3 regions of the Flavobacterium sp. CG_23.5 genome follow, and region 2 is predicted to be linked to each of the others. Evidence: riboswitches for the same ligand, from Rfam matches in the RefSeq annotation. Region 2 holds a riboswitch; each other region holds the start of a gene.
The links. Region 2 has a riboswitch for S-adenosylmethionine ahead of H4V97_RS02505 (Na+/H+ antiporter NhaC family protein). Riboswitches for the same ligand answer to the same signal wherever they lie in the genome.
Positions count from the first base shown of each region.

Region 1: it holds a riboswitch for S-adenosylmethionine, as region 2 does, so the genes downstream of both, H4V97_RS08095 (alpha/beta fold hydrolase) here and H4V97_RS02505 (Na+/H+ antiporter NhaC family protein) in region 2, are expected to answer to the same signal.
Region 3: it holds a riboswitch for S-adenosylmethionine, as region 2 does, so the genes downstream of both, H4V97_RS08025 (homocysteine S-methyltransferase family protein) here and H4V97_RS02505 (Na+/H+ antiporter NhaC family protein) in region 2, are expected to answer to the same signal.

Region 1 is NZ_JAGGNA010000001.1:1,882,653-1,890,618, reverse strand. It holds gene H4V97_RS08105 (O-acetylhomoserine aminocarboxypropyltransferase/cysteine synthase family protein) at 1-321, shown strand, start outside; gene H4V97_RS08100 (hypothetical protein) at 667-861, shown strand; SAM riboswitch class I at 1,039-1,146, shown strand; gene H4V97_RS08095 (alpha/beta fold hydrolase) at 1,226-2,188, shown strand; gene thrA (bifunctional aspartate kinase/homoserine dehydrogenase I) at 2,209-4,623, shown strand; gene H4V97_RS08085 (OsmC family protein) at 4,743-5,168, shown strand; gene H4V97_RS08080 (trans-sulfuration enzyme family protein) at 5,240-6,412, shown strand; gene H4V97_RS08075 (RrF2 family transcriptional regulator) at 6,603-7,013, shown strand; gene H4V97_RS08070 (sulfite exporter TauE/SafE family protein) at 7,097-7,879, opposite strand.
Region 2 is NZ_JAGGNA010000001.1:592,386-600,351, forward strand. It holds gene H4V97_RS02495 (hypothetical protein) at 1-39, opposite strand, end outside; gene fabG (3-oxoacyl-[acyl-carrier-protein] reductase) at 135-881, opposite strand; gene H4V97_RS02505 (Na+/H+ antiporter NhaC family protein) at 1,050-2,372, opposite strand; SAM-I-IV-variant riboswitch at 2,431-2,527, opposite strand; gene H4V97_RS02510 (hypothetical protein) at 2,642-3,064, opposite strand; gene sucD (succinate--CoA ligase subunit alpha) at 3,278-4,150, opposite strand; gene H4V97_RS02520 (nuclear transport factor 2 family protein) at 4,238-4,600, opposite strand; gene H4V97_RS02525 (UDP-3-O-(3-hydroxymyristoyl)glucosamine N-acyltransferase) at 4,602-5,531, opposite strand; gene efp (elongation factor P) at 5,601-6,167, opposite strand; gene lpxA (acyl-ACP--UDP-N-acetylglucosamine O-acyltransferase) at 6,220-7,005, opposite strand; gene H4V97_RS02540 (bifunctional UDP-3-O-[3-hydroxymyristoyl] N-acetylglucosamine deacetylase/3-hydroxyacyl-ACP dehydratase) at 7,077-7,966, opposite strand, start outside.
Region 3 is NZ_JAGGNA010000001.1:1,871,467-1,879,432, reverse strand. It holds gene H4V97_RS08050 (sulfate adenylyltransferase subunit 1) at 1-790, shown strand, start outside; gene H4V97_RS08045 (HEPN domain-containing protein) at 833-2,926, shown strand; gene cobA (uroporphyrinogen-III C-methyltransferase) at 2,916-3,710, shown strand; gene H4V97_RS08035 (bifunctional precorrin-2 dehydrogenase/sirohydrochlorin ferrochelatase) at 3,697-4,320, shown strand; gene H4V97_RS08030 (NAD(P)/FAD-dependent oxidoreductase) at 4,520-5,572, shown strand; SAM riboswitch class I at 5,743-5,862, shown strand; gene H4V97_RS08025 (homocysteine S-methyltransferase family protein) at 6,134-7,183, shown strand; gene metH (methionine synthase) at 7,570-7,966, shown strand, end outside.

The DNA.
Region 1 (7,966 bases), 1.3 Mb from region 2:
GCTCAGGAATATTTGCCAAAAGGACAAAACGGAGTAGTCACTTTTGGTTTAAAAGGGGGTTTTGAAGCCGCCAAAAAAGTCGCCGATGAAACAAAACTATTTTCGCTTTTGGCTAATATAGGAGACACGAAATCTTTGATTATTCATCCCGCAAGTACTACGCATCAGCAATTGTCAGATGAACAACAAGTCGCAACAGGAGTAACCAAAGATTTAATACGATTGTCGGTTGGATTAGAAGACATCGAAGATTTGAAAAATGATTTACAAGTTGTTTTCGAAAGCATCAAAAATTCGCAATTAGTAAAAAATGAACACTAAAAAATAAGTCAATTTAGATATGCGGCCAGCGATGCTCAGTTCATCGTAAAAGCATAAGTAGTCAAAATAAGAATCAGTAAAAATGCGACAATAGTAGTTTCTGAAAAACTTAATCCATCGGGATAATTATTAGCTGGATACTGGTTCTTTAAATGGCATTGGACAAATAGTTGCTAAGAAAAGAATTTTAAATTGAAATCGCTGCAAATGGGAAAATGCATCATTTTTATCTAAAGGGATAAATCAAGGCATTCTTTTTGAGATAAGGGATTTGACTTTCTAACATGAAAGGATTTTATATTACAACGTACGGGTAAAATAACAAACAACTAAAAAGTAATAATTATGAAAACATTAAAATATATTTTAAGAGTATTTCAGTTTTTAAGAGAGAAACTGTTCAGTAATAATCAGCCTATAAATGAATTGATTCATCCAAGATTTGAAATAACAAAGAGGGATCCTTCGGCTCAGAAAAAGGCAGTAAATTCATTGCTTTTTCTAATGTACTCGCAAGAAAATGAAGCAATGTTTATCTAAATGGAAACGACTGTAAAAAATCATTGTGGACTTGAAACAACATAGGGAAAGAGTCCGTTTATAGACTCTTTCCAATGTTGTTATTTAAGATTGTAGTCAAAATCAATTAATGGAAAAATTTGTTTGTTTAAAAAATTAGTAGTTAATTTGTGCCTTTAAGTTCACATACGTATTGAAATGTTATAAAGAAAGGACGAGGGATTAGACCCAATGAAGCCTTAGCAACCCTTCGATTTATCGAAGAAGGTGCTGCATTCTACCACGCCAAACGTGGAAAGATAACAACGAGAATTTTACTGGTTTACCCTAGTTTTTTCTTTCTAATATTTCCAGACACAAATCAAACATCATAAAAGATTTGAAATTGGAAAATAAACCAACCCATATTACATTACAAAATTTCACCACCGAAAGTGGCGTGTTTTATCCTGTTCTAAGCTTAAGTTTTGAAGTTTTTGGACCGGCATTACATACGGCGCCAATAGTTTTGGTAAATCATGCATTGACAGGAAACTCGACAGTTGTAGGTTCGACTGGCTGGTGGAATGATTTAATTGGTGAAAACAAAACAATCGACACTAATAAATATACTGTGTTAGCTTTTAATGTTCCGGGCAATGGCTATGATGAAACTAGTATTGAGAACTATTTGGATTTCAATGCCAGAGATATCGCTAAACTCTTTATAGAAGGAATTAAATTTCTTCAAATTAAACAACTGTATGCTATTATTGGAGGTTCAGTAGGCGGAGGAATTGCTTGGGAAATAGCGGCTTTAGAGCCTAAAATAACGAAACATTTAATTCCCATTGCCACCGACTGGAAATCGACGGATTGGTTGATAGCTAATTGTTTCTTACAAGAGCAAATCCTGAATAATTCTCGAAATCCAATTGAAGATGCCAGGATTCATGCGATGTTGTGCTACCGTACTCCAGAATCTTTTAAAGAAAAATTCCAACGTACTACCAATGAAGAATTGGCCATTTTTAATGTGGAAAGCTGGTTGAGTCATCATGGTACGAAATTGCAAAAACGATTTCAACTTTCTTCTTATAAAATGATGAATCAATTGCTGAAAACGATAGACATCACCAGAAATACAGCTACGTTTGAAGAAATAGCATCAAAAATTCAAGCCGATATTCATATCATCGCCATCAATTCTGATTTGTTTTTTACTGCAGATGAAAATAAGGCAACTTATAAAGAATTAAAAAAATATAAAAGTAATGTCACCTATCAGGAAATTGTTTCCATTCACGGACACGACGCTTTTTTGATAGAATACAAACAATTAGACAATTTGCTTCAGGATATATTCTAAGCCAAAAACAACACAACACAATGAAAATATTAAAATTTGGAGGTAAATCTTTATCGAATGGTGAGGGATTAAATAAAGTGGTTGCTATTATTACAGATAAAGTAACTCAAGGAGAGGAAATTGCTATCGTAGTTTCAGCGCGTGGAAATGCTACCAATGAGCTAGAAGATATTTTAGGGATTGCATCTCAAAATGGAAATTACAAACCGCTTTTTGAAGATTTTAAAACCTACCAACAAGCCGAATATGAACATGTCGATTTATCTGAAGAATTTGAAATATTGGAAAAACTTTTTGAAGGTGTAAGCTTGATTGGTGATTACAGCAACAAAATTAAAGATTTAGTCTTGTCTAAAGGAGAATTGCTTTCGGCTAAGTTGCTTACCGCAATTTTAATCAAAAATGGAATCAACGCTCGTTTTACCGATTCGAGAGAGTTGATAAAAACGGATTCAAAATTTGGAGATGCACAACCTTTGGAACAAATTTCGAAGAAAAATGTAGTGCAATATTTTAAACAAAATAATGGCAATACGGTCAATATTGTGACCGGTTTCATAGGTTCAAACAATAAAAATGACACAACGACTTTAGGAAGAAACGGCAGCAATTATACCGCTTCTTTGATTGCTAATTATTTAAATGCTGAAGAGCTTCAGAATTACACGCATGTCGATGGGATTTATACAGCAAACCCGGATTTGGTTTTGGATGCCAAAAAAATTGACCATTTGACCTTTAACGAAGCGAATGAGTTGGCTAATTTTGGGGCGACAATTCTTCATGCTAAAACGATAATTCCTTTATTAGAAAAGAATATTCCTCTTCGAATTTTAAACACATTCAATCATGAAAACAAAGGAACTTTAATTACTTCCAATTCGAATAATGAAGGAATAAAAACACTTTCCGTACTCGAAAATGTATCGTTAGTAAACTTAGAAGGAAGAGGATTACTTGGTAAAACTGGCGTCGATGCTCGTATTTTTAGAGTGATGGGTGATAACGATATTAGTGTCAGTATCATTTCACAAGGTTCATCAGAAAGAGGAATTGGTCTTGTGGTTGCTGCTGATCAGGCGACAAAAGCAATGATTGAATTAGAAAAAGAATTCGAAAATGATTTCTATTCTAAAGACGTCAATAAAATTTCGGTGACGGATGATGTTTCGGTGATTTCTATCATTGGTCAGGATTTGAGTACTTTCCATAAGCCCTACACCGCTCTTATAAAAAACAAGATTGTCCCTATTCTTTTCAATAATACAGTTACGGGGAAAAATGTGAGTTTGGTGGTCAAAAAATCACAACTTAACAAAGCGCTAAACGTTATTCACGGAGAGATTTTTGGAGTTTCAAAGAAAATTAACATTGCCATTTTTGGGCATGGTTTAGTTGGTGGAACGCTGATTAATCAAATATTAGAATCGGCTGCGACTATCGAAAAAAGAAAAGATATCAAACTAAATGTTTTTGCTATCGCGAATTCAAAAAATGTCCTGCTAAATAAAAACGGGGTAACTCCAAATTGGATAAATGAAATTCAAAATAACGGGTTCGCTTATACTATTGAGGATGTTATTGCTTACGCAAATGAGCATCACTTGGAGAATTTGATTGCAATCGACAACACGGCAAGTGCTGAATTTGTTGAAAATTATGTGAAATTGGCCGAAAATAGTTTTGATTTAATCTCTTCGAATAAAGTAGCCAATACATTAAGTTATGAATTTTACAAAGATTTAAGAAAAGTATTAGCAGACAATCAAAAGAGTTATCTTTATGAAACCAATGTTGGAGCTGGATTGCCACTGATTGACACGATTAAATTACTACATCTTTCGGGTGAAAATATCACTAAAATCAAAGGCGTTTTTTCTGGGACATTGAGTTATTTATTTAATAATTTCTCTTCCAAAGAGGTTCCTTTTAGCGAAATATTGAAAGAAGCAATCGATAACGGATACACGGAACCGGATCCAAGAGAGGATTTATGTGGAAACGATGTAGGGAGAAAATTATTGATTTTGGCAAGAGAATTGGATTTGCAAAATGAATTTGAAGAAATCGAAATTCAGAATTTAATTCCAGAATATTTACGTGAAGGAAGTGCGACTGATTTCTTGACGAAGCTGAAAGAATTTGACCCGATTTATGAAAAAATAAAAAAGGATCAAAAACCGAATCACGTTTTGAGATACATAGGTGAATTGTCCGGAGATTTACAAAATGACAAAGGGAATCTTGAGGTAAAACTAGTTTCGGTTCCGTCCGATACGGCTTTAGGAGGATTGAAAGGTTCTGATTCTTTTTTCGAAATTTATACAGAATCCTACGGAGACCGACCAATAGTAATCCAAGGCGCAGGCGCAGGATCAGCAGTTACAGCGAGAGGGGTTTTTGGAGATATCTTGAGATTATCGGATAAAGGGTAATGATTTAAGATTGCAGATTAACGATTTTTGATTTTTGATTCAAAAAAATAAACAGTAATAATTCTCCAGTTTCGGCTCCCACTCTTTTGAAGAGGGTCGAGGAGAGAAAAAAGATAACAATGAAAATAACACTAAACAGAGTAAACGACAATTTCCACTTCGAATTAAAAAACGAAAGAGGACATATAGTAAATGTAGATAGCCGACCAGAATTTGGCGGGAATGACATGGGAGCAAGTCCAATGGAATTAGTATTGATGGGTGTAGCGGGTTGTAGCGCTATTGATATGATTTCGATTCTGAAAAAACAAAGACAAGAAATAACTTCTTTCAAAGCAGAGGTTGAAGGCGAGCGCGTGCAAGTTGGCGAGGCAAAACCGTTTAAAAATATACATGTTGTATTTTATTTGGAAGGGCCAATAAACGAAGAAAAAGCAGCCAGAGCTGCTCAACTTTCTTTCGAAAAATACTGTTCGGTTTCTAAAACATTAGAGCCCACAGCGACCATACATTACAAAGTAGTTTTGAATAATAAAACATTGTAGTTTAAATACAAAAGGTTGGAGTTTCATGATTCCAACAACTTTAAACCTTAAACTTTAAATTAAAAAATAAAATGAACGAAGAAGAATTTGGTTTTGAAACCGAAGCAATCCGTACCCAATTAGAACGCACGCAATATTTAGAGCATTCCGTTCCATTATACTTAACTTCTAGTTTTGTATTTGAAGACGCCGAAGACATGCGTGCCTCCTTTGCAGAAGAGAAAGACAGAAATATTTACAGCCGTTACAGCAACCCAAATACTAACGAGTTTGTAGAAAAAGTGTGCAAGATGGAAGGGGCAACTGCTGGTTTTGCCTTTGCCTCAGGAATGGCTGCGGTATATTCAACTATGGCTGCATTGTTGAAATCTGGCGATCATATTGTCTCTTCCAGTAGTGTTTTTGGAGCGACACATTCGTTATTTGTTAATTATTTTCCAAAGTGGAATATACAGACCACGTATTTTGATATTAATGAGCCAGAAACGATTGAAAGTTTCATCACACCTGATACAAAGATTCTTTTTGCTGAATCGCCAACTAATCCTGCGGTCGATATTATTGATTTGGAATTGTTAGGAAAAATTGCCAAAAAGCACAATTTGATTTTAGTAATCGACAACTGTTTTGCAACTCCTTATTTACAGCAACCTATGAAATGGGGAGCGCATTTGGTGGTGCATTCTGCCACAAAGTTAATGGATGGTCAAGGACGAGTTTTAGGCGGAATAACTGTTGGTGATCCCGAATTGATTCAAAAAATATATTTATTTTCCCGACTTACGGGGCCTTCTTTATCTCCGTTTAATGCTTGGGTTTTGTCCAAAAGTTTAGAGACCCTAGCGATTCGTTTGGATAGACATTGCGAAAATGCTATGAAAGTTGCTGAGTTTTTAGAACAGCATCCAAATGTTAATCGCGTTAAATATCCGTTTTTGAAATCGCATCCGCAATACGAAATTGCCAAAAAACAAATGAAATTGGGTGGGAACATTGTAGCTTTCGAAATAAAAGGCGGAATTGAAGCAGGACGTAACTTCCTAGATAAAATAAAATTATGTTCGCTTTCGCCAAATTTAGGCGATACCCGAACAATTGTTACTCATCCAGCATCAACAACACACAGTAAATTATCTGTTGAAGAACGTTTAGCAGTAAGTATTACGGATGGTTTAGTGCGTGTTTCAGTAGGATTGGAAACAGTGAAAGATGTAATTGCCGATTTAGAAAAAGCGCTTTCGTAAGATTGTCGAATGATGATTAACGATTTTTGATTTCAGATTTCGAGTTTGACAATAATCGTTAATCATCATTCACTATTCTTCATTCAAAAAGTATATTTTTGTTGTTACAATATAAAAGACCTTTTGACTTCAAATTGTTTTTAAATCTGAAATCAAAAATCGTTAATCTTCAATCTTATATCTTTTTAACATGCTTTCAAAGAAAACAAAATATGGAATAAAGGCATTGACTTTTTTGGCCCGCCAAGAAGATCAAACACCTGTTGCGATTGCTGATATTGCAAAAAGTGAAAATATTTCGATAAAATTTTTGGAAAGTATTTTATTGCTTTTGCGTCATTCTAGTTTTTTGGGTGCCAAAAAAGGAAAAGGCGGAGGGTATTATTTAATTAAAGATCCCAAAGAAATCAATATGGCGCATGTCTATCGAATTCTTGAAGGACCTATTGCACTTTTACCTTGTGCCAGCCATAATTTTTATGAAAGATGTGAAGATTGTACCGATGAAGCTACGTGTGCAGTTCGAAAACTAATGATTGACGTACGCGATAATACTTTGAAGATTTTAGAGAGTAACACGTTGGCTGACATTGCATTTTAATCAATCTTGGATTAAATAAAAAAAAGAAAAAGAAAAAGAAGATTTCATGAGAGAAGCCTAATGAAATGTTCTTTTTTTTATTTCTAAAAAACCAATTTGTAACCCACGAAAAATAGCATTATCGCGATGGCATTTCTAAGAAACAAATCAGGAACTTTTCCACTCAACATACTCCCAATATAAATTCCAGGAAGAGACCCCATTAATAACTGCCCTAATAATCCTAGATCTAAGTTCCCCATTGAGGCATGTCCTAATCCGGCAACAAGGGTTAACGGGACAGCGTGAGCAATTTCGGTTCCAACTAATCGCGGAGTTGCTAAAATCGGATATAGGAAGAATAATGTAACAGTACCTAATGCACCCGCTCCGATAGAAGTAAGGGTTACTGTTGCTCCTAACAATACCCCAATAGCTACTGTTAAGACATTCTGAGTTTTACTCTCACTATGAAACTTGTCACCAGCATGTTTTTGAGAAAAAAGCAATAGTTTCTTTTTGAACAAAACGGCCACTGAAGTAAAAAGCAAGGCCCAACCCAAACTGTATTTTATGATGGAATTTAAGGTCGTAAGATCTGTTTTTATGCTATGAAGAATCCACAACGTTAATAAAGCAGCAGGAATGCTACCTAAAGAAAGCCAGCCTGTAATAGACCAATTAATATTCTTTTTTTTATGATGTACATAGACACCCCCCATTTTAGTAAATGCCGCATATAATAAGTCAGTCCCAACAGCAGTAGTAGGTGGAATACCAAACCATAATAAAATGGGAGTCATTAATGAGCCACCGCCTACGCCGGTTATCCCTACGATAAAACCTACTGTTAAACCAGCAATGACCAATCCTATTTGAAAATCCATAAAATAAAATTTTGACAAAAATAACAACTATTTTACAATTATCCTATCGGAATAGTAGGCTATGTGAAATATATATGGAGAATTCAA
Region 2 (7,966 bases):
TAATGAAAGTATAATCAATAAAATAGTAGTTGTTGTCATATACCCGAATTAAAAGATTGAATAATTTAAGAATTTAAAACAAATATTCAATAAATAATCTTTAAATCTTTAAATTTTTGAATCATTAACTTATGCTAAGTAAGCATTCCTCCACAAACGTTCATAACTTGACCTGTTACATACGCACTCATATCCGAAGCAAAGAAAAGACAAGCGTTAGCAACATCTTCAGTTGTACCTCCACGTTTCAATGGAATTCCGTCTCTCCATCCTTGTACCACATCATCACTTAATTTAGCGGTCATTTCTGTTTCAATAAATCCTGGTGCAATCGCGTTGCAACGAATATTACGAGAACCTAATTCTAATGCAACTGATTTTGTAAATCCAATAACACCTGCTTTCGATGCCGCATAATTGGTCTGCCCCGCATTACCCTTCACTCCTACTACAGAACTCATATTAATAATAGATCCTGAACGTTGTTTCAAGAAAGTTCTTTGAATGGCCTTAGTCATATTAAAAACTGATTTCAAATTGACATCAATTACTTGATCAAAATCGGCTTCAGACATACGCATCAGTAAATTATCTTTGGTAATCCCAGCGTTATTAATTAAAACATCAACAGTTCCGAATTCGGCAATTACTGCGTCAACCATAGTTTGCGCTTCGTTAAAATCAGCAGCGTTAGATTGATATCCTTTAGCTTTAATTCCAAGAGCGTTCAATTCATTTTCCAGAGCTAAAGCTGATTCAACAGATGAACTGTACGTAAAAGCAACATTTGCACCATTTTTCGCAAAAACCTCTGCAATTCCTTTACCAATTCCTCGACTTGCGCCAGTAATTATAACAACTTTTCCTTCTAGTAATTTCATGTTTTAAAATTAATTTAATATTTATTTGAAGCTATTGCCGCGATACGTTGCACTCATGCCAAAACACGAGATGTGCTTCTATCAGGACTACTTTCCATACGTCAAATATAGAATAATTACTTTTTAAAAAAAATTTCAAATTCAATAAACGTTCAAGCTAGCCAAACTTTATACTTTAAAATTTTTATCAACCCATTTATCCCAATTCGAACTGTAAATTGCCAGTAAAGTAAAGCTTAATAAAAATAGATGGTACCACGCATTACTGATTAAATCAAAAAAGTCTATTTTGCCCTTAGCAAAACTTAAAATTAACAAGACTTGTGCGCCATAAGGTAAAACCCCCTGAACAACGCAAGAAAAGATATCTAAAATAGCGGCTGTCTTTTTGGGATTCAAATCATATTCGTCATTAATCTCCTTTGCAATAGGTCCGGTAATTACAATTGAAACGGTGTTATTGGCTATTGCCAAATTAGCAAAACCCACCAATGCACCGATTCCTGCCTGTGCCGATTTTTTACTTTTGATCCGTCTTTTTATTTGATGTAATAGATAATCAATTCCGCCCGCTTTCTCCACCATCGCGGCTAAACCGCCCGTCAGCATCGATAACAAAAAGATATCAGTCATACTGATAAAACCTTCATATATTTTTTGGATAAACTCCAATACGGTAAAAGACTCTCCAATATAACCTATGATACCCGCTAAAATAGTTCCAATAATTAAAGTCGAAAAAACATTTATTCCAAACAAAGCCAAAAATATTACCACGATATAAGGAATAATAGGAATCCATTCAAAACTAGTTATTGGGAGGTCAACCGACACTATATCTGATTTTAGACCTAGATAAAAGAATAAAATAATTGTAATCACTGCGGCAGGAAACGCAATAAACAAATTGATTTTAAATTTGTCTTTTAATTCACAGCCGAGCGATTGTGTTGCGGCAATGGTTGTGTCCGAGATCATCGAAAGGTTGTCACCAAACATAGAACCACCCAATAAAGCACCAGAAATAAGCGGTAAAGAAGCACCACTTTTATCTGCTAATGTCACGGCTATAGGTCCTAGGGCAACAATTGCACCTACAGAAGTTCCAGTGGCAGTTGACAAAAAACTTGCAATCAGAAAGATTCCTAATGGAAAATAAGCGGCATCTACAGTGCTGATTCCTAAATTAACAACGGCATCAACACCGCCCATCGCTTTACTCACAACTGCAAATGCACCAGCAAGCAAATAAATCAAGCACATGGTCATAATTTTACTTTCACCGCAACCCGCAATTAAGGTTGTTACTTTTTCATCAGTGGAAGACTTGAATAATATAAAAGCTGCTATAATTCCAATTAAAACGGCAACTGGAGATGGAAATGCGTAAAAATCATGTAAAACAATTCCAGCACCCAAAAAAGTAAAAATAAAAACAAATAACGGAATCAAAGCGTACGGATTTCCTCTTTTTTTCGAAAAAATAGTCATAAAATTAATTTTAAAATGAATTAAATATGACGAAAAACGAAAGCTAAAAAATGGGAATGTAAACAACATTTTTTCCAAAGGATTTGGCTTATCGTTTTAGCACCTTGCTTGTTGCTGCAGGTTGCTATCTCATTGAGAGATTCGTGATAAAGGGTGCAAAAGTAATACATCATTTACTAAAAAACGACAAACTGTATGTTTTTTTGATAAAAAAAGCCTTACCGAAGTAAAGCTTTTTTAATATTATATTTTATTTTTTTTGAGATGTACTAGAAAGCCACATTCCATTTTGGTAATCTTCCATTTTCATCCAAGAAATTTTGTAAAACTTGTCCTTCGACAAAAGTTGGGATACCTTTAGTTTTATCATTGAATGTTTCATACCAAACTACTTCTAGCAAACTAATATCTTCGATTTTCATTTGTGCAGGCCAAGAATATTTTCTTCCCGTTTTTGCAAATTGATGACCGTTTACAATTTTATCTTTCAAACCGCCATTTTTGATTTTCAAAGTTCCGTCATTTTGAACAGTCCCAGTAGAACCAACCATAATTAACTCTTTTTCTTCCCCAACTACATAAACCAAAAACACGCCAGATCCTTCAGAAGCATTACAAACTTCTTCTAAACTATCATCTATTGTAAATGAAAACTGATTGCTAACTTTGAATTTTTTTAATTCCTTGTACATACTATTTTATTTTTATTTGAATTGGCTTCCGTAAAAAAAGCTCACAAAATCGTGAGAATCATCTAAACCATTCGTTTATGTTTGTTCTTTATTAAAATTAAACCATTAAAACAGCTATTTTTAATAAAGTGCAAAGGTATTTCTTTAATTCCATTTATAATAAAAAAGCCCCACAAAATGTGAGGCTTTTAAAATATTTAATTTAGAAAAAAATTATCCTAAAACTTCTTTAACTTTTTTACCAATTTCAGCTGGTGAATCCACTACATGAATACCACATTCTCTCATGATTTGTTTTTTAGCTTCGGCTGTATCGTCAGAACCACCAACGATTGCACCTGCATGTCCCATTGTTCGTCCTGCTGGAGCGGTAACTCCTGCAATGAAACCTACAACTGGTTTACGGTTACCATCAGCTTTGATCCAATGAGCAGCATCAGCTTCTAATTGTCCACCAATTTCACCAATCATTACGATACATTCTGTTTCTGGATCATTCATCAATAATTCAACTGCTTCTTTTGTAGTTGTTCCAATGATTGGATCTCCACCAATACCAATAGCAGTAGTAATTCCTAAACCTTGTTTTACTACTTGGTCTGCAGCCTCGTACGTTAATGTTCCTGATTTAGAAACAATTCCAACAGTACCTTTTTTGAAAACAAAACCTGGCATAATACCTACTTTTGCTTCACCTGGAGTAATTATTCCAGGACAGTTAGGACCAATTAATCTTGCCTTTCTTTCTTTAACATAACTATTAGCTTTAATCATATCAGCTACAGGAATTCCTTCAGTAATTGCAATAATTACTTTAATTCCAGCATCAGCAGCTTCCATTATTGCATCAGCAGCAAAAGCTGGTGGTACAAAAATAATAGTTGTGTCTGCTCCTGCTTGTTCCACAGCGTCTTTTACAGTATTAAAAACAGGACGATCTAAATGAGTGGTCCCCCCTTTTCCTGGAGTTACACCACCTACAACATTTGTTCCGTACTCAATCATTTGAGAAGCATGGAAAGTTCCTTCACTTCCTGTAAATCCTTGAACAATTATTTTGGAATCTTTATTAACTAAAACACTCATGATATATATTTTATGTGATTTTTATAAATTGTTATGCAAAAGTAAGGTTTTCGAAATTATTTTGATGCCTTTTCTTATCAAAATATATTATGATAATTGACTCATTTGATACCCTCTGAATAACTTATTATCTTTTATTTGCCAAATTGCCATAAAATGTGCCAATAACATTTCTTCTCTTGGGTTTTCTATCGTTTTCACAAAATGAGAATACCGCACGGAAATCATATCATTTTCAGCTATTATTTGGCTTACTCTTACTTTAGATCGCACATAAGCTTTACTCAAATCATCAGATAAATTCAATAAAGAATCATAATTCAGTTGCAAAAATCCTTTACTGCTACTCCAATCTAAAAGAACATCAGGATGCAAAAAATCTTTCATGACATCGCTATCAATTAGTGCATCTGATTTATAAAATTTCTGAACAATTTCCTTTGCAGACATATTATTTTAATTTATTTAAAATTTCGGGTATCTTTTTAATATTAGCCAGTTGTTTCAATTTCTCTCTTGATTCTTCAATTGGTGTACCAAAATAGGATTTTCCGCCTTCAACAGATTTTGTAACTCCAGTTTGACCTAGAATAACTGCCTTTGCGCCTATAGTGATTCCGCTGGTGGTTCCTACTTGTCCCCAAATAGTAACTTCGTCTTCAATTATTACACATCCCGCTATTCCAGTTTGCGAAGCAATCAAACAGTTTTTCCCAATTACTGTATCATGACCCACATGCACTTGATTGTCAATTTTTGTCCCTTCGCCAATTGTCGTGTCGCCCGTAACTCCTTTGTCAATGGTACAAAGTGCTCCAATTCCAACATTATCTTTTATCACGACTCTTCCTCCTGAAAGCAATTGATCATAGCCTTCAGCACGTTTTTTATAGTAAAAGGCATCTGCTCCAAGAATTGTTCCGGCATGTATTATTACATTATCTCCAATAACGGTATAATCGTAAATGGAAACATTAGAATGAATTAAGCAATTTTTCCCAATAACAACATGATTTCCAATAAATGTATTTGGCTGTATAATAGTCCCTTGCCCTATTAAAGCTGAAGAAGCTATTGAAACATTCGAAAATTGAAACGGTTTAAAATGATGGGTTAATTTATTGAAATCTCTAAAAGGATCATCAGAAATTAAAAGTGCTTTTCCTTCAGGACAGTCCACTATTTTGTTAATCAAAACGATGGAAGCGGCTGAATTTAATGCTTTATCGTAATATTTAGGATGATCTACAAAAACAATATCGCCTGATTCGACAACATGGATTTCGTTCATTCCATATACTGCAAAATTTGCATCACCCACATATTCACAGTTGATAATATTGGCAATTTCTTCTAAAGAGTAAACTTTGGGGAATTTCATAAATTTAGTGTTCAATATTCAATGTTCAGTATTCAGATTGACTACAAACTGAATACTGAAAACTGTAATTTACTCTTTTACGCGTTCCATGTAAGAACCCGATGTAGTATCAATTTTAATTTTATCACCTTCATTGATAAACAAAGGAACATTTACCGTAGCTCCAGTTTCAACAGTCGCTGATTTTGTAGCATTAGTTGCTGTATTTCCTTTAATTCCAGGTTCAGCATAAGTAACTTCTAGTATCACAGATGCCGGCATATCAACTGAAAGAGGTAAATCAGTTTCGGTATTAATGCTTACCATTACATTTTCTCCTTCTTTCAATAAATCTGGTGAGTCTAAAATGTTTTTATTCAAAGAAATTTGTTCAAAAGTCTCTGTATTCATAAAGTGGAATAAATCCCCTTCTGGGTATAAATACTGAAATTTATGGTTTTCAACACGTACTTCTTCAATTTTATGTCCTGCAGAAAAAGTATTATCCAATACTTTTCCATTAGTTAAACTTCTTAATTTTGTTCTAACAAAAGCTGGTCCTTTCCCCGGTTTTACGTGAAGAAATTCTATAATTTTGTATATATCATTGTTGTACTTGATGCACAATCCGTTTTTAATATCTGATGTAGATGCCATTATATTGTTTATTTTTATTAATATTTTTATTTTGTGCTAACTGAAATTGTTTTTAGTAATTCCCGGAATATCCTTTCATTACTCCTCTTGATGAATTTCTGATAAAATCAATAATCTCATCTCTCTCCGGTGTCGCTTCCATCTCGGCTTCAATAATTCCTAAAGCTTGCGTGGTGTTGTAATTTTTTTGGTAAAGAATTCGGTATATATCCTGAATTTCTCTAATTTTTTCGGTTGTAAATCCACGTCTTCTTAAACCAACAGAATTAATACCAACATAGGATAAAGGTTCTTTAGCCGCTTTTGTATATGGAGGAACATCTTTTCTAACTAAAGATCCACCAGATATCATAGCATGATCCCCAATTTGAATAAATTGATGGATGGCTGCCAAGCCTCCTATTACTGCAAACTTCCCTACGGTAACGTGACCCGCAAGAGCTACACCATTAACAATAATAGCATTATCCCCAATGTGACAATCGTGAGCAATATGTGCGGTAGCCATTACTAGACAGTTGTTACCCAATGTCGTTTGCCCTGATGCAATAGTCCCTCTATTAATGGTTACACATTCTCTAATCGTACAATTGTCTCCAATTATCGCTAAAGAATCTTCTCCACCAAACTTTAAATCCTGCGGGACAGCTGAAATAACTGCACCTGGAAAAATATTACAATTTTTTCCAATTCTTGCTCCTTCCATAATGGTAACATTTGAACCAATCCATGTTCCATCTCCAATAATAACATTATTGTGTATGGTGGTAAAAGGCTCAATGACTACATTTTTGGCGATTTTGGCGCCTGGATGAACATACGCTAATGGTTGATTCATATTCTTTATTTAATCGTTTAACTGTTTAATCGATTAACCGAATATACGATTAACCAAATCAACAAAAAAAATTACTGTTTTTTTGCAATTTGAGCCATTAACTCCGCTTCGGCAACTAGTTTTCCATTTGCGTAAGCGTTAGCTTGCATGTGACAAATACCTCTTCTTATCGGAGTAATTAAATCACATTTAAAAATTAAAGTATCACCCGGTAGCACTTTTTGTTTGAACTTTACATTATCAATTTTCATGAAATAAGTCAAATAATTTTCAGGATCCGGAACCGTACTCAACACAAGAATCCCTCCTGTTTGTGCCATTGCTTCAACAATTAAAACCCCTGGCATAACCGGTGCCTCAGGAAAATGTCCAACAAAGAAATTTTCATTCATCGTAACATTTTTCATTCCCACCACATGACTTTCAGACATCTCTATGATCCTGTCAATCAATAAAAATGGGGGTCTGTGAGGTAAAACAGCCATGATTTTATGGATGTCCATCAATGGCTCCAAGTTTAAATCATAAACTGGAACATAATTTCTTTGTTCGATTTTTATGATTTTCGCCATTTTTTTGGCAAATTGAGTATTTACAAAATGTCCAGGTTTATTGGCAATTACTTTTCCTTGTATTTTTGTTCCAATTAAAGCTAAATCGCCAACAACATCAAGTAATTTGTGTCTAGCGGCCTCATTTGGATAATGTAAAGTAAGATTATCTAATATTCCATTTGGTTTCACATTAATACTTTCTTTTCCAAAAGCAACTTTCAAATTCTCCATTGTTGTTGCTGATATTTCTTTATCAACATATACAATAGCATTATTCAAATCACCTCCTTTAATTAGACCGTTTTCTAATAGTGATTCCAATTCATGCAGAAAACTAAACGTTCTTGATTCTGAAATTTCTTCCTTAAATTCAGAAATCCCTTTCATCGTGGCATTTTGAGTACCTA
Region 3 (7,966 bases), 1.3 Mb from region 2:
AGTATACAATAAGATCAAAGCCGATTTTCAAGCATTAAACAGCAAAAGTACTTTCAAAGAGCAAACGGTAAGTTATATTCCGTTAAGCGCTATTAATGGAGGGAATGTGGTTGATAAATCAGAAAATATGCCTTGGTATGATGGACAAACGGTTTTGGAACATTTAGAAGCTTTAGAGCCAAAAGATGTTTATGAAAAAGGCCAAGCTCGTTTCCCAGTTCAAACGGTTATCAGACCAAAAACGGAGGAATACCATGACTTTAGAGGATATGCAGGAAAATTATATGGAGACAATATTAAAGTGGGTGATGCGGTGACTGTATTGCCATCTTTAACTGAATCCAAAGTGACTAACATTCATTTTTTCGATAAAAAATATGACGAAGCTTCAGCAGGTTCTTCAATCACAATCGAATTAGAAAATGATATCAATGTGACTAGAGGCGATATGATTGTAAAATCGAATGAACTTCCTAGAATCGAAAAAGATATTAACACAACAATTTGTTGGATGGACAGCAAAAAGTTAGTTGCCGGAACAAAATATTTAATACAGCACAATACCAATAGAGTTTTGGCAAAAATTGAAAGCGTAAAAAATGTTATTGCAACAGATTATTCCGGTTCAACTCCGGCGACTCAATTAGCAATTAACGAAATAGGGGAAGTAAATATTAAGTTGAGTAAAGCTTTGTATTTTGATGCCTATAATGACAATAAATTAAACGGAGCTTTTATTTTAATAGATGTTGCAACCAATACGACTGCGGGCGTTGGTTTTATAAATTAAAAGCCCCCTAGCCCCGGAAGGGGGTACAAAAACTAATATATTATGCACAGTTTTAGAACCGAAATAGAAGATCCGATTGTCCAAAAAGACATTATCGATTTAGAAAGAAAAATTGCTTTATTCCGTGATGGGAAAATTGATGATGAGCGTTTCCGAAGTCTGCGTTTAGCGAGGGGCGTTTACGGACAACGTCAGGAAGGTGTTCAAATGATTCGTATTAAATTGCCTTTTGGAAAAGTAAGCAGCGAGCAATTGTTGCGTATTGCAAAAGTTTCCGATGAATATTCAACTGGACGTTTGCATATTACAACGCGTCAGGATATCCAAATTCATTATGTAAGTTTGGATAGAACGCCGCAACTTTGGGCTGAATTAGAGAAAGATGATGTTACGCTGAGAGAAGCCTGTGGGAACACCGTAAGAAATATTACGGCAAGTGAAACTGCAGGAATCGACGTGGTCGAACCTTTTGATGTTTCGCCTTATGCCTATGCTATGTTTCAATTTTTATTGAGAAACCCGGTTTGTCAGGAAATGGGAAGAAAATTCAAAATATCATTTTCTTCATCAGATAAAGATACGGCGCTAAGCTATATGCATGATTTAGGATTTATTCCAAAGATTGTAAACGGAGAAAGAGGTTTTAAAGTAATGCTTGGCGGTGGATTAGGTTCTCAGCCAGCGCATGCGGAATTACTTTCGGAATTTATTCCGGTGAATCAAATTATTCCAACAACAGAAGGTGTTTTAAGAATATTTGACCGTTTTGGTGAAAGAGCCAAAAGGTTGAAAGCACGTATGAAATTCTTAATCAAAGATATTGGTAGAGAGGAGTTTCTACAGTTGGTAGATGAAGAGAAACTTGCCTTGTCAAATCAAGTGGTTGAAATCGACACGACAGATTTTGATGCTCCAATCCCTGAACCGATTTTGGCAGCCCCAAAAGTGATAATTGAAGATAGAGTTGCTTTCGAAAAATGGAAAAAAACAAATGTGATTTGGCAGAAACAGGCAGGATATGTAGCCATTGGAATCAAAGTTTTATTGGGAGATTTTTATACTGATAAAGCAAGGTTATTGGCTGAGTTAATTAAGAACTATGGAGCTAACGAATTGCGTTTTACTTTGCGTCAGGATATTTTAATCCGCAATGTGAAAGAAGAGAATTTGGAATTTTTCTACCAAGAATTAGCCAAACTTGATTATGTAGCCATAGGATATGATAGCACTGCGGATATTACTGCTTGTCCGGGAACCGATACTTGTAATTTGGGTATTGCAAGCAGCACCGGAATTGCAGTAGAACTGGAAAGAGTATTAGAAACTGAATATCCACAATACAGCAATAATAAAGAAATCACTATAAAAATTAGTGGTTGTATGAATGCGTGTGGACAACACAATATGGCAGAAATTGGTTTCCAAGGAATGTCTATCAATTCAGGGAAATTAGTGGCGCCGGCACTTCAGGTGTTATTGGGCGGTGGAAATTTAGGAAATGGAAACGGAAGATTTTCGGATAAAGTAATCAAAATCCCTAGCCGAAGAGGACCTGATGCGTTGCGTTTTATCTTAAATGATTTTGAGGCTAATGCCAATGGATTATCATTCCTGAATTATTATGACGCCAAAGGAGAGAAATATTTCTACGAATTATTAAAACCTTTAGCTGATTTGACCAACCTTAACGAAGCTGATTTTATTGACTGGGGAAATGCTGATAACTACATAAAAGCAGTTGGAGTTGGAGAATGTGCGGGTGTAGTAATTGATTTGGTTGCTACTTTATTATTGGAAGCCAAAGATAAACTGACCTTCGCGGAAGAAGCTTTCGCAGAAGAAAAATGGTCGGATGCGATTTATCATTCATACGCAGGTTTTGTAAATGGTGCTAAAGCTTTGTTGCTTTCGGAAAACCAAAAAACAAATCATCAAGCTGGAATAATAGACTTATTTGATACGGTTTTTGTTGAAACAAATAAAATTCCGTTGCAATCCACATTGAAGGATTTAGTGTTTCAAATTAAGCAAAATGAACCATCTGAAGAATTCGCTAAAAAATACATTCAAGAAGCAATTGCATTTTTTGACACAATAGAATTGTACAGAGCCAAAGACCTTAAAGATGAAAAATAAAATAGAACCTCAAGTTACTTTAGTAGGCGCAGGCCCAGGTGATCCGGATTTACTGACCATCAAAGGTGCAAAAGCATTGGCTGAAGCGAATGTAGTTTTGTATGATGCTTTGGCTAATGAAGAACTATTGTCTTATGCTCCTAAAAAAGCATTGAAAATATTTGTCGGAAAGAGAAAAGGATGTCATGCCTATACGCAGGATGAAATTAACCAATTAATTGTAGATAACGCACTTACTTACGGTCATGTGGTTCGATTAAAAGGGGGAGATCCATTTATTTTTGGCAGAGGAAGTGAAGAAATAGAATTCGTAGAAAGCTTTGGAATTCCTACATTTGTGGTCCCTGGAATTTCATCTTCTATTGCAGTTCCAGCTTCTCAGGGGATTTCGTTGACAAAAAGAGGTGTTTCGGAGAGTTTTTGGGTAATTACTGGTACGACTTCTGCACGAAAATTATCTACTGATGTAGCATTAGCAGCGCAATCAACTGCAACAGTTGTTATTTTGATGGGGATGAGCAAACTGGATCAAATTGTGGCTTTATTCCAAAAAGAATCGAAAGGGGAAATGCCCGTTGCAATTATTCAAAACGGAACGACTCCAGAGGAAAAAGTAGGAATTGGAACTATAAATACAATTCAAAGCGTTGTGGAAAAGAATAATCTAAGTTCTCCAGCGATAATCGTCATTGGAGAAGTAGTCGGCGATAGTAAGAAAAGGGTAGGTTTTTATAAAGAATTGAAATCAAACCACAATAAGGTACTAGTGTATGGAAAGGAATGAGTTATATCCAATATTTTTAAAATTACATCAACTCAATGTACTTATTGTAGGTGGGGGAAATGTAGGTTTAGAAAAGTTATCATTCTTATTGAAATCGAGTCCAAATGCGAATGTTGAGGTGGTTGCACCAAAGTTTTTGCCAGAATTGGAAGAGTTGGTCGAAAGATATCCGTCAGTAAAATTGACTTATAAAAAGTTCAATCGATGGATGCTTCGCAAACGGCACATAGTCATTGCCTGCACCGATGATTTGAAAGTCAATAAACGAGTATTTGATTTGTCTCGAAAAAGATACTTGCTTTGTAATATTGCTGATACTCCGCCATTGTGCGATTATTATTTGGGCGGAATTGTAACCAAAGGAAATGTGAAAATCGCTATTTCGACCAACGGAAAATCACCGACAACTGCCAAAAGATTACGCGAGTTTTTTGAAGAAATAATTCCGGATGATATCAATAAAATGGTCGAAAACCTGAATGAATATCGCAAGACGCTGAAAGGAAATTTTGAGGAAAAAGTCAATAAAATGAATGAGATTACAGCAGCGTTAAAAATTCCCGTAGCGCCCGTAGCGGGAACAGAAAGGAATATACAAGACGGAAGATAAATAGTAATAAATCTTAATAACAAATTTCTGTTTTTTTTAAAACGAATAATTATGATATTTGTCAGTAAAAAATAATAAAAAGCACAGTTACTTTGCATGATAAAAAAGTAATTCAGTAAATAGAATAACAACAACAAATTTCCTCAAAGTCACCCACTCCTACTAAGGGGGGCAGATGGGAGGATAAATTAATAAAAAAATGATTAAAACAGATATACTTATAATAGGAGCAGGTCCAACTGGATTATTTGCCGTTTTTGAGGCAGGATTATTGAAGCTAAAATGCCATATTTTGGATGCGTTACCTCAAGCTGGTGGTCAATTATCTGAATTATATCCTAAAAAACCGATCTATGATATTCCAGGATTTCCTGAAGTTTTGGCTGGGGATTTAGTAGATAATTTAATGGAGCAAATCAAGCAATTTGAACCCGGATTTACACTTGGTGAACGTGCTGAAACCATAGAGAAACAAGAAGACGGGAGTTTTATTGTGACTTCAAATAAAGGGAAGAAATTTCACGCTTCAGTTGTAGCAATTGCAGGTGGATTAGGAAGTTTTGAACCACGAAAACCACTTATCGAAGATATTGAATTTTACGAAGATAAAGGGATAAAATACTTTATTAAAAATCCAGAAAAATTCAGGGACAAAAAAGTTGTAATTTCTGGAGGAGGAGATTCTGCTTTAGACTGGAGTATTTTCCTGTCTAATGTAGCTTCTGAGGTGACTTTGATCCACCGTAGAAATGAGTTTAGAGGCGCATTAGATTCTGTAGAAAAAGTACAGGAACTTAAAAATTCAGGTAAAATCAAAATGATTACTCCAGGGGAAGTAATTGGGTTGAACGGTGCTGAGCATTTAGAATCTGTTGTTGTTGATGAAGATGGCGCACACCGCACAATTCCTACAGATTATTTCATTCCACTTTTTGGTCTAACACCAAAATTAGGACCTATTGGAAACTGGGGATTAGAGATCGAAAAAAATGCCATCAAAGTAAACAATGCCTTGGATTATCAAACTAATATCCCAGGGATTTTTGCCATTGGAGATGTAAATACGTATCCAGGAAAATTAAAATTGATCCTTTGCGGATTCCACGAAGCCACTATTATGTGTCAAGCGGCCTACCAAATTATCAATCCGGGGAAGAAATATGTATTGAAATATACTACAGTTTCCGGTGTTGACGGATTCGATGGAACTCGTAAAGAGGCTCCAAAAGCGGTAGTAAAAGCCATAGTGTAATAAAGTTGCTGAGGTACAAAGGTTCTGAGTTGCTAAGGTTGGTTTAAATCCTTGCAATTCAGAACCTTTTTATTTAAAAGTTTTGCAACAAACTCCCTTAGAAACTTTTAAAAAAAACTTGCAATTGTTAGCGCTATGTCTTTACTTTGCACTGTTCATATATTTATTGAAAGTTATCACGAAAGGCGGAGGGAAAGACCCAATGAAACCTTAGCAACCCTTTATCTTTAAAGAAGGTGCTACATTCTACTTTATGCTGAATTTGTTTCAGCATCTAAGATAGATAACACACGAATACGCACTAGTATTTCTCAAACCTTTTCTTGACAACATATCGATATTTAGCCTACTGAATTAATTTCAGTATCAGGAGCGAACAATTGGCGTTTTTTCTGCCAATACCGTTCCCGCTTTCCGTTGCAATCTTTTATTTTTTAAAGAAAAAAATAAAAGGATTTTCACTGCAATCGGGGCTAAAGAGCTAAAATAGTGAACTTTTGTAATTATTAATCAAAAGTGTGAATCCCGATACCTGTCGAGATTTACAAGAAATAAAAAGTTATGTCAAGCATTTCAAAAGACAGTTTAGGAGTTCCCCCTTCGGGGGCTAGGGGGCTTATCCATGAAGCCATTAAAAAAAACATACTCGTACTCGATGGAGCAATGGGAACCATGTTGCAACGCTACAATTTTTCCGAAGAAGATTTCCGGGGCGAACGTTTCAAAGATTTTCCACATTCCTTAAAAGGAAATAACGATTTATTGTCACTCACGCAGCCACAAGCCATAAAAGCAGTACATGCTGCCTACTTTGAAGCAGGAGCAGATATCGTTGAAACCAATACGTTCTCAGGAACCACCATCGGAATGGCTGATTATCATTTGGAAGATTTGGTTTATGAATTGAACTACGAATCAGCACGAATTGCCCGTGAAGTAGCCGATGAATTCACAGCGAAAAATCCAGATAAACCTCGTTTTGTAGCCGGTTCCATAGGGCCAACAAACAGAACAGCAAGCATGTCGCCAGATGTAAACGATCCAGGTTACAGAGCCGTAACTTTTGATGATTTACGTATTGCCTACAAACAACAAGTAGAAGCATTGATTGACGGAGGAAGTGATTTATTATTGGTGGAAACCATTTTTGACACGTTAAATGCAAAGGCCGCACTTTTTGCCATTGAAGAAGTCAAAGACGAACGTAATATCGATATTCCAATCATGGTTTCAGGAACCATTACGGATGCATCAGGAAGAACACTTTCTGGGCAAACGGTAGAAGCTTTTTTAGTTTCTGTTTCGCATATTCCTTTGTTGAGTGTTGGTTTCAATTGTGCTTTAGGAGCCGATTTGTTAAAACCGTATTTACATACTTTGTCACAAAATACGTCGTTCAATGTATCCGCACATCCTAATGCAGGATTGCCAAACGCTTTTGGAGAATACGATGAAACACCGGAACAAATGCAAGCATTCATCAAAGAATATTTAGACGATAATTTAGTAAACATCATAGGCGGTTGTTGTGGAACAACGCCGGAACACATCAAGTTGATTGCTGATATCGCAAAGGAGTATAAACCAAGAGTTTCAACGGCCACGATGTAGTGATATTTCCTGCGAGGTTTTTTTTGAGCCTTGTAGGTATAAAATGAGATTATGGTTAATGAAAAAAATACCTACAAGGTTTTGGAAACCTTGCAGGATCGTAGAACGAGAAAAAATCGCATCAGTTGATTCAGATAGTGAGTTTGCTTCGTTCATCGGAATGACAAAAAGAAGCAAATAATATTGTTGTTATCACAAAACTGCGTGAGGGATAGCAGTGAAAAGCCCACAGTCTCGTCTTTTGGGAAGAGACGAGGACTTGTAGCGAATAGCCCGACCCTTGTGGTCACGCCCAAAAAATTGAAAAAGAGCTTTGTAAAGAGCAAATGATATAATAAAATAACTTAGGACCTAAGCAACTTAGGAACTTAGTAACTCAAATTAAAATGGCACACAAAGAACATAGAAAAAACCTTGTATTATCGGGATTAGAGCCTTTAATCATTACGCCGGAAAGCGTATTTGTGAATATTGGTGAGCGCACGAATGTGACTGGTTCTAGAAAATTCCTTCGGTTAATCAAAGAAGAAAAATACGAAGAAGCACTCAGTATTGCTAAAGAACAAGTGGAAGGTGGCGCACAAATCATCGATATTAATATGGATGAAGGAATGCTGGATGGCGAATATGCTATGACAAAATTCCTGAATTTAATCGCAGCTGAACCGGATATTTCTAGAGTTCCAATCATGATTGATAGCTCAAAATGGGATATTATCGAAGCGGGTCTAAAAGTAGTACAAGGAAAGAGTGTCGTGAATTCTATTTCGTTGAAAGAAGGAG